2 regions of the Marinomonas sp. S3726 genome follow, and region 2 is predicted to be linked to the other one. Evidence: predicted binding sites of a transcription regulator. Region 2 holds the regulator's gene; the other holds the start of a gene.
What was found. The regulator FNR, encoded in region 2, switches genes on or off when oxygen is low (the NO sensors DNR and NnrR bind a similar motif). The targets are predictions, from matches to a motif close to TTGATNTANATCAA.

Region 1 (5,077 bases), on a different contig from region 2:
TGGCCACCAGAACGTTTACTTACAAAGGGTTGAAACAAGCTTTGAGCATCCATATTAGCAGCAATTTCAGGCCCATTATTATGCACCCGAACTTGCACTAGATTACTGGCATCATAACGTCTCGCTTCTATTCTAAGCTTGGCATCTGGCTGGTTACGTAAAAATGCCGCCGCATTATCCATTAGGTTAATAAACACCTGCTGAATTCTTTGTACATCAACCTCTAAAGTGAGTTCATCTGGCATGTCTAAACTCACTTGTACATTATCAAGCTCAGCTTGGCGCTCTAAACTCAATAACAAGGGTTTTAATAATAAAGGGGTATAGTCCAGTTTCAGACTGCCAGAATACAAGAGTAAGTCACTGATCAACCTGTCCGCTCTTTGTACCTGAGTTTGTATATGTTGCTTGATAGTATCATCTGTACTCATGGACGCCATGGAAATGATATTTAGCGGATTTCGTAGCTCATGGGCCATAGCGGCAGATAACCCCCCTAATTCGACTAGATGCTTTTCATCTAGCCTTTGTCTTTCTGCCTCAGCAAGCTCAAGACTTTGCTGCAACAAACCACAACGAGTCGTAAACAAAGAGGCAAACACCTCGCCTGACAAGCGCATTCCTGGGCTCACATCTTGCCAAGCAATCAACTCAAACTGCCAACCTTGATACAGGTTTCGCACTAAAAGCTGCATTCGATTTTCATCTGCTTGAGTTTCTTTTTTAAGCTCTGTTTGGTTAGCATTTGAGCTCGTATCAAGCGTAATAATCTGACCTTTATTAATTTCGATTGAGACGTCCACCGCCTGCCCAAGCTGTTGCTTCAACAAGGTTTCGCCAATCTGAATTAACTGAGGCCAATCCTTAGCGCCTTTAAGGGCTTGGCTCCAAATATCTAAAAGGTCTTCATTAAGTCGAGAGCCTGGGTAAATCAAACGCTCCACTAGCCGAGAAAGAGGAGGATAGATAAGCGCACTTAATAGAAGAACGGTTAAAGAGTATAACCATAATTGCCAAGCAGGCACCTCAGCCAAGGCTTGCATCCCTAAAGGTGCAGCAGTAGCACTGATAAAAGCAATCAGTATTAAGAGACTCAACATCATCGCCAACCAAAGCAGAGCACGATTGGCGAACGCATTTACCGCTAAGATTTGATAGCGCACCACAGCATAAACAAGCAGCAAAATATAAGTCGGCAAAAGCATCATGGGATAAGGAAAAGCATCCACCCCAACAGAAGGGAAGATAAAACTAGTCGCTAACAATAAGCCCCAAGCACTCACCATAAAGAGCACAAGGATAGAACGACGTTTATTACCCTTATGGATCAGCCAACCGTAAAGTAAAACCGCATGACCAAGTACGCCTAACAGGACGGTATAAATCAGATTAAACCAACCATAATCTGTGAATACAAAGAGAAACAGACCGGCTTTTTCTATGACGATGGCACCACTTAGCCACCAGCTAGAAATACAAACGAGAAAACTGACTAAATAAACCTTGTTGAGATTATCACTGAGTAAGGCCAGCCAAGGCTTAAACTTATGGGTATATTCACCCTGAATCTGGCTACTGGAAACAAAGCGCACACTAAAATCGAGGAAGAAAGTTGGCATCAAAGGGTTAGCCAGAATGAGAAAAATACCAAGAGATTGCATATCGTGAGCAATGGCTAAATGGCCAAAACACCACAAGGCCATCATGATGGCAAATGCCGATAAAGCCGTTAGGTCTCGCTTACCAGCAGCACGCCAATAAAGCCAAAAACCAGCCATCAAACCACAGACACTGGTGAGCAAGATAACCATTTCAAAAATCACATTTAATGTCGGCACACTGTCAACCTGATTAACATCTTTCAATTTAAACCTGTAAACCTAGTTTACAGTCATTTTTTTAAAGCGCTCAGAAAAACCAATTAAACCTTTAAATTCATACACTTATAAATTCAATATTTTCTTGGCATTGGTATTGCTATAAGTACGGCTAATCAATAGCAAAACTTGATCCAACTCAAATATTTTTTATTTAATTTAATCAAATAAGGCATTAGCTATGAATAATAATCTTTTACTGATCGAAGTCATAACTCTACTATCTATTACTGGGTTAGCCCTGATGCCAAGCCTTTTGAAACAAGCAAGTCAGAAAATAAAGAAAGTTAGTTAACTCTTTACTTGAGGTATTTATGGAACTTGATGTCGCAATACTCTCACGGATTCAATTTGCGTTTACTGTGAGTTTTCACATTATCTTTCCCAGTATCACAATCGGTCTAGCCACCTTGATTGCGATTTGGGAAGGCCTATGGCTTAAAACCCATAACCCCTATTATTTGCAATTAGCTAAATTTTGGATCAAGCCTTTCGCTATTACCTTTGGTACAGGTGTCGTGTCAGGCATAGTGCTTTCCTATGAGTTCGGCACCAACTTCTCTCGCTTCTCCGACATAGCGGGTCCTGTTATAGGCCCACTAATGGCCTACGAAGTATTAACTGCCTTTTTCCTTGAGGCTGGCTTTTTAGGTGTCATGCTATTTGGTTGGCAAAGGGTGAGCCCTAAGATGCACTTTAGTGCCAGTCTCATCGTTGCGATCGGCACTTGGATCTCGGCTTTTTGGATTATTGCCGCTAACTCTTGGATGCAAACCCCAGCAGGTTACGAAATTGTCGCTGGAAAGTTTCATGTTACTAGTTGGTTCGAAGTTATCTTCAACCCGTCTATGCCATACAGATTAGCCCACATGCTATTAGCAACCATGATTACGGCAAGCTTTTTAGTCGCAGGTATCAGCGCCTATTATTTATTGAAAAAGCAGCATATTAATTTCGCTAAAAAAGGCCTCTCAATGGCACTTTGGTCAGCGCTAATCTTCACCCCATTGCAAACTTATGTAGGAGATTTACATGGTTTGAATGTGGCTAAGCATCAGCCGATCAAACTGGCGGCAATGGAAGGTATCTGGCCTGAGTGGGAAGCACCCGTTCCGTTGCTATTATTTGCTATGCCAAACATGGAAGAAGAAAGAAACGACTATGAAATTGGGATTCCACACCTTGGCAGTATCATACTCACCCATAGCCTCGATGGCGGTGTGCAAGGCCTTAAATCTGTTCCACCTGAAGACAGACCCTATGTACCACTTGTCTTCTGGTCATTCAGAGTCATGGTCGCAATCGGTGTTGGCATGCTCTTTATCGCCATCTGCGGCTTATTACTACGCCATAAAGATAGGCTCTACGAGAACAAAGCCTTCCTATTATTAACCACGGCCTTTACCCCAATGGGCGTGATTGCAGTGCTCGCAGGTTGGTATGTAGCCGAAACAGGGCGTCAACCTTGGGTTGTACAAGGCCTAGTTCGCACCATGGATGTGACGTCCTTACTACCTGCTGAAAAGGTTTTCTTTTCTCTGGTTATGTTTGTCGTCATCTATAGTTTGTTATTAGGTGTGTATCTTTACTTTATGGGCAAACTGATTAAAAAAGGGCCGCCAAAAATGGCCGACTTAGAAAGACAACTCATCGGCATGAAAGCACCGGGCTATGCGCTAGCTTGGGTTAAAAACCTTAAACACCAAGAACAAGGAGATAAATAATGGATTACGCACTTTTCTATTTTCTCATCTTGGGCTTTGCCATCTTTATGTACACACTGCTAGATGGCTTTGATCTGGGCATAGGTATTCTCTTTCCTTGGTTTGATAACAATGAGGAAAGAGACCACTTAATGCGTTCTATCTCACATGTGTGGGACGGTAACGAAACCTGGTTAGTCTTTGGAGGCGTCATTTTATTTGCCGCTTTCCCAAGTGCCTATGCCGCTATCACATCGACTTTCTATCTGCCCATCATGCTGATGTTATTTGCCTTAATCTTTCGGGGCGTGGCATTTGAATATCGCTTTAAGTCAGATACTTCTAAAAAGTGGTGGGACCTTGCTTTTAGCAGTGGCTCAACCATAGCCGCATTTTGCCAAGGCTTAATCTTAGGGGCTGTTGTAGAAGGCATTCCTGCCAATGCCAGTGAAACCAATAGTTTAATTTGGCTTACCCCTTTTGCCATATTAACAGGGTTTGCGGTAATGGCAGGTTATGCACTTCTCGCCACCAGCTACCTCTATATGAAGAGCCGTGGCGAGATTCAACTTAGAGTTGCCAAACAAGGACGCTTGCTTCTCATACTCGTTATTCTGGCGATGGGTGCAGTGAGTATCTGGACAATTCTGGACCAAGCTGAAATCCGTGCGCGCTGGTTTGATGGCCTTAACTTCCTTTGGTTAAGCCCACTGCCTTTAGCTTCTGCGGTATTAAGTTATATTGCTTGGAATTGCTTTGCCAGTGACCATAAAGCCAAGCATGAGAGTTGGCCATTTTGGTGTAGTGCAGGCCTGTTCTTATTAGGTTTTGCAGGTTTGGTCGTAGGCTTATTCCCTTACCTAGTGCCAAGGCAAATGACACTTTGGGAAGCCGCCGCACCAGATTCAAGCTTAAGCTTTCTTGTGTATGGCATAGTCATCTTTTTACCTTTGATCTGTGCTTATACCTTATGGGGATACCGTGTATTTTCCGGCAAGGTAGAGGATTACGAAGAGGGTTATTAATCTTATGAGAAACATTTTGACTAGCAAGATAAGGAGCTAAGTATGAAACAACAAAAGCAATGGTTTTGGTTTCTTAGACTGTATCTTTTAGGCCTAATTACTTTGACCATCATCTCTTTCAGCTTAAAAGGCTTAATCAGCTTTTTATAAACCCATTTCGGTTTAGCCTACCTTTCCCACACCGATCACCCAGTGGGAGAGGTAGTTTTTTAAACCTTTCCTCACGATACTAGAATGAAACTAGGCTCTTATTCATAACACCTAAAACATATGTCCTTTTTGACCCGTTACTGAGCTTAAACCTACCTCATCGTAAGCCTTCATAAAAGTTAAACTAAATACTTATTCAGCAGATATTTTTTAAACCATACAGATGTGACCATACAGTAAATTCTGTCAGTTCCATGGGTTTTAAAAACAAAGCTCTGTGATAGAGTGAATCAAGTGTCATTTATACTCAAAAGGACCTCGC
Region 2 (5,077 bases):
TAATAGATTCAATTAATTGGATGCGGTGGATTTGTTACTGTTGTAGAATGTCGCTATTTGTAATTATGTGAAAGTAGCAATGGATTTATCAACGAGCCCGAAAGAAAAAACAGAACTAAATAAGCTTCATAAGCGCTTAAGAAGGCAAACTGGACAAGCAATCGCTGACTTCAATATGATAGAAGATGGTGACAAGGTCATGGTCTGCTTATCTGGTGGTAAAGATTCTTATACTATGTTGGAGATTCTTAGAAACCTCCAAGCAAGTGCTCCAATTGAATTTAGTATTGTTGCTGTTAATTTAGATCAAAAACAACCTGGTTTTCCTGAGCATATTTTACCTGAATACTTATCTTCAATTGGCGTTGATTTTCATATTCTAGAACGTGACACTTATAGTATCGTTAAAGAATTAGTGCCAGAAGGGAAGACGACCTGTGGTTTGTGCTCTCGTTTAAGGCGTGGTTCTTTATATGGCTTCGCAGATGAGATTGGTGCAACTAAAATTGCCCTTGGTCATCATAGAGATGACATATTAGAAACTTTGTTTTTGAATATGTTTTTTGGTGGGAAAATCAAGTCAATGCCACCTAAGCTGTTAAGTGATGATGGCCGTCATATGGTGATTAGGCCGTTAGCTTATTGTAAGGAAAAAGATATAGAAGCTTTTTCTGAGTTAAAAGAATACCCTATTATTCCTTGTAATCTTTGTGGCTCTCAAGAAAATTTACAGCGTCAAGTAATCAAAAATATGTTACAACAATGGGATAAAGAATACCCGGGCCGTACCGATACGCTTTTTACAAGTATGCAAAATATCGTACCATCGCATATGGCTGACACGAGTTTATTTGATTTTAAAGATTTATCTATTAGTCCTGATGCCTTAGATAAATTAAATATAATTTCACTATAGGATATATTGATGAGTTTTAATAAATATGCAATTACATTTGCGCTTGGTTTGTTAAGTGTTGGAGCGAATGCATCCAGTGTTTCAGGTACATTATCTGACGATACGGCCAAATTAAATGCGTCTTTAAGTATTGATCCAATAGAAATAGAAGCAGGCGCCTTATATCTCTCTGAAGGCGGTAAGTCTGGTTATCTTGGTGTAATGATAGTTGATAAAGCAGATCCTATTGAAGTAGGTGTTGGTGCTAGATTGCGTGCTGTGGAAGGTGATTTAGGTGTAAATGACTCTGGTTATGCCATTGGATTAGGTGGTTACTACCGTTATATTATCCCACAAGCTAACCGTGTGAGCTTGTATGCTTCTGGTTATTACTACCCTGGACTTTTTACCTATGGTGATATGAAAAGACAGCATGAGGCTGATCTAAGGGTTGAGTATTATGCAACACGTAATGCAAGAATTTACTTTAGCTATAGTGTTGTTAAGACAGAATTTAATGATTATAGTGACAAATATACATTAGATGAAGGTGTGCACTTTGGTGTAGCAGCTTATTTCTAAATAAGGTTAGTTGATATAAATAAAAAGGGCGCTAGATTAGCGCCCTTTTTTTATTCGCCTTCAAAGGCGCAAAGACTATAGACAGGTATCTCTAAGTCGCTGATGATTTCACTGCCTTTCAAATCAGGAAGATCAATAATTGCTGCAACTTCCTTAATATTAGCGCCTTGTGATTTTAATAGGCTGATAGCAGCAGTCAGAGTGCCACCTGTAGCGATTAAATCATCAAAGAGTAATACTTGGTCACCTTCAGATACTGCACCTTCTTGAATTTCTAGCTCGGCTTCCCCATACTCCAAGGCATACTTTTGAGAAATTGTTGCACCAGGTAGTTTGCCTTTTTTTCTTACCAAAATTAATGGCTTCTGTAGCTCATAAGCGAGTATTGAAGCAATTAGAAAGCCACGTGCATCAATGCATGCGATGTGACTAATATCGGTTGAAATGTATCTGTGAATATAAGCATCGACTACCATTCTCAAACCCTTAGGGTCTGAGAATATAGGAGTAATATCTCTAAAGCTGATCCCTTGTTTTGGCCAGTCTTCAACGGTTTGGATTAAAGATTTGATGTAAAAATCATCGTAAAGCATTATATCGCCTTGTATTAGCTATTAAATGCTTTCAATTTTATCACAATCTTCTGACATGCCGATTAGTTTTTGCATTTGATCTAGGTCGATAATGCTAATTTCTTTACCGTCTACTTGGATCATGCCGTTTTTTTGGAATCGAGTAATGACTCGACTAACGGTTTCAACAGCTAAACCTAAATAGTTGCCAATTTCACCTCGTGACATAGCAAGTCTAAATGATGTGGCAGAGTAACCACGCTTTTTAAAGCGAGCACTTAAGTTAAGTAGCAGGGAGGCAACTTTCTCATCAGCATTTTTCTTGCCAAGTAACACCATCATTTGTTGGTCGTCACAGATCTTACGGCTCATTACTTTAAAGAGCTGGTGCTTAAGAGTTGGGATTTGCTCAGAAAGCTGCTCCAAATGAGAAAATGGGATTTCACAAACCGTTGTTGTCTCGAGAGCTTTTGCAGAAACTGGGTAAATGTTTTTATCGATACCGCTTAGGCCAAGTAATTCGCTTGGGCAATAAAAGCCAGTAATTTGTTCTTCACCGGAATTCGTAATGTTAAACGTTTTTAGTGTACCTGTTCTTACTGCATACACAGACTCAAATTCGTCTCCCTGACGAAATAAGATGTCTCCTTTTTTCAAAGGTTTTTTGCGTTCAATGATCTGATCTAATCGATTCACATCGTCATCAGCTAAAGAAATTGGCAGGCAAAGCGCGCTTAGGCTGCAATTTTGACATTGAGATGTAAGCTTGCTGTTAAATCGAGCGTTGTTAAGAGCTACAGACATAATGATCTCCCTGAACTTGATCTATGTTTCTAAATTACTTTAGAGTATGAAATTACGTTATTTAAATATTTATCAAAAGTCATGCAAATACAGCGGATTAAAAGTCTTCCTGAGTCAGTTACCTTTATATGGAGGTTTGGCTCATTTGTTAACTCAATAATGCTGTCTTCTTCTAGTTTTCTAAGTTCTGATAGCTCATTTTTAAAGTAATTTGAAAATACAATATTAAACTCACTCTCTACATCACTTGAATCTAGTTCAAAGTTGCAAATTAAAGACATAATTACCTTATGTCTTATTTGGTCGTCACGATTACTCATGTATCCCTTCATAATCGCTAACTGGCCGTTCTCAATGCTTTTGCGATAATCTTTTGTTGCCGTATGGTTTTGAACATATGTATTGCCTATTTGGCTAATGGCTGATGTGCCGAAAGCCAATAGGTCACAGTTTGCATGTGTCGTATATCCTTGGAAATTCCGTTTCAACTCTCCTTTATTTTGTGCTTGTGCCAACGCATCCTTGGGTTTGGCAAAATGATCCATTCCTATGTATTGATAGCCCGCACTGGTAAGCATATCTATGCATAATTTAAGAATGGCTAATTTAGTATCTGTGTCTGGGAATTGATCTTCTGGAATCTGTCTTTGTGAGGCAAAACGCTTAGGTAAATGTGCATAGTTAAATACAGATATTCTATCTGGATCAAGTTCGATGACTTGGTTTAGCGTATGTTTAAAACTTTCTACACTCTGATATGGGAGCCCATAAATAAGGTCAAAGTTTATTGAATGATAGCCAAGTTGACGGCTATGCTGCATTAGGCTGTCGATTAGCTCATAGCTTTGTATGCGGTTAATGGTTGTTTGAACTCTTTTATCAAAATCTTGAATGCCGAAGCTTAGTCGGTTAAACCCTAATTCTCGAAGAGCTTCTAGTTTTTCTAGGCTTACTTCTCTTGGGTCAACCTCAATGCTGTATTCACCTTTGTCATCAGATAGCAGGTTAAATTCTTGCTTGATATAGCTGATTAGTTTTTTGAAGGCTTCAACTGATAAAAAAGTAGGTGTGCCGCCGCCAAAATGAAGTTGTTGAACTTCTCTTTCGTTGCTAAGCATCAAGGACTTTAATCTGATTTCTTCAATTAAAAGCTCTAAATATTCATCACCCTTTTTATAATTTGATGTGATGACTTTGTTGCAAGCACAGTAATAGCAGAGCTTTGCGCAGTAGGGTACATGGAAGTAAAGGCTCAATGGCTTGTTCGAGGGCGTAAGCATTTCTTCAATTAATGAAAGTTTGCTAATACTGCTATTGAATTGGGGTGCAGTAGGGTAAGAGGTGTATCTAGGACCCGAAATATTATATTTTTGAATGAGTTGTGTATTCCAGAGCATCTAAACGTCCTATTAAAAATTCTTATAGTATTTTAACTGCTAAGGAGATTTAAAAATTGATATATGTCAGTATTTTGGTTGGCGTGTTTTATAAATATAGTGCTATCGAGTAAATACGTCTTGTATTAAGTTTTGGAAAAAAGGAAATGTCCATACGGCGTAAATGAGCATAAAGATTCCACTGACAGTGTTGAGGTGATACTGCTTCCAGCTATCTTTTAGGCTTTTGCTGAAAATTCCAGTTGCTAGCATAGCAGGCATGGTGCCAAGGCCAAAAGCAAGCATAAGTATAATTGCTTCTAGTGGAGTTGATCTTGCTGAAATCCAGATTAGGCTTGAATAAACGAGGCCACAAGGAAGCCAGCCCCATACGAAACCTGCTAAAAATGCCTGTTTACGAGTTCTGATGGGTAATAGTTTTTTGGCAAAAGGTGAGATATATTGCCAGCCAAACGAACCAAGCTTTTCAACTTTGAGTATTAATTGCGACTGTTTTAGGAGATAAAGTCCCATTAAGAAAAGAATTGTTGCAGCTATGGTTCTTAGTGCATAGCTTGCACTTTCATAATAATCTGTAAAAGACTGGAAAAAAAAACTAAAGATAAGCGCTAAAATTGTATAGCTAGTAATTCGACCTAGATTATAGTTTAGTTGGGTTGTTAATAAGCCTTTGTTGCTAGATGTATTGAAGGATAAGGCGCTTATAATTCCGCCACACATTCCAAAGCAGTGACCAGCGCCGGCAAGGCCAATTAAAAAGGCGGTTAGGAGATCAAATTGGCTCATTTTTCTTTATCGTTATCATCTTCTTCAAAGAGAATTCTTTG

Region 1: a site for FNR is predicted at 2,007-2,020, ahead of TW85_RS07565 (cytochrome ubiquinol oxidase subunit I). Genes of this name have one in related genera too.

What each region holds. Positions count from the first base shown of each region.
Region 1 covers NZ_JXYC01000009.1:7,354-12,430, forward strand. The annotation lists gene TW85_RS07560 (sensor histidine kinase) at 1-1,838, opposite strand, end outside; gene TW85_RS07565 (cytochrome ubiquinol oxidase subunit I) at 2,192-3,601, shown strand; gene cydB (cytochrome d ubiquinol oxidase subunit II) at 3,601-4,605, shown strand.
Region 2 covers NZ_JXYC01000012.1:164,813-169,889, forward strand. The annotation lists gene ttcA (tRNA 2-thiocytidine(32) synthetase TtcA) at 80-916, shown strand; gene TW85_RS11405 (YfaZ family outer membrane protein) at 926-1,477, shown strand; gene TW85_RS11410 (adenine phosphoribosyltransferase) at 1,528-2,070, opposite strand; gene fnr (fumarate/nitrate reduction transcriptional regulator Fnr) at 2,092-2,853, opposite strand; gene hemN (oxygen-independent coproporphyrinogen III oxidase) at 2,883-4,250, opposite strand; gene TW85_RS11425 (sulfite exporter TauE/SafE family protein) at 4,353-5,036, opposite strand; gene ccoS (cbb3-type cytochrome oxidase assembly protein CcoS) at 5,033-5,077, opposite strand, start outside.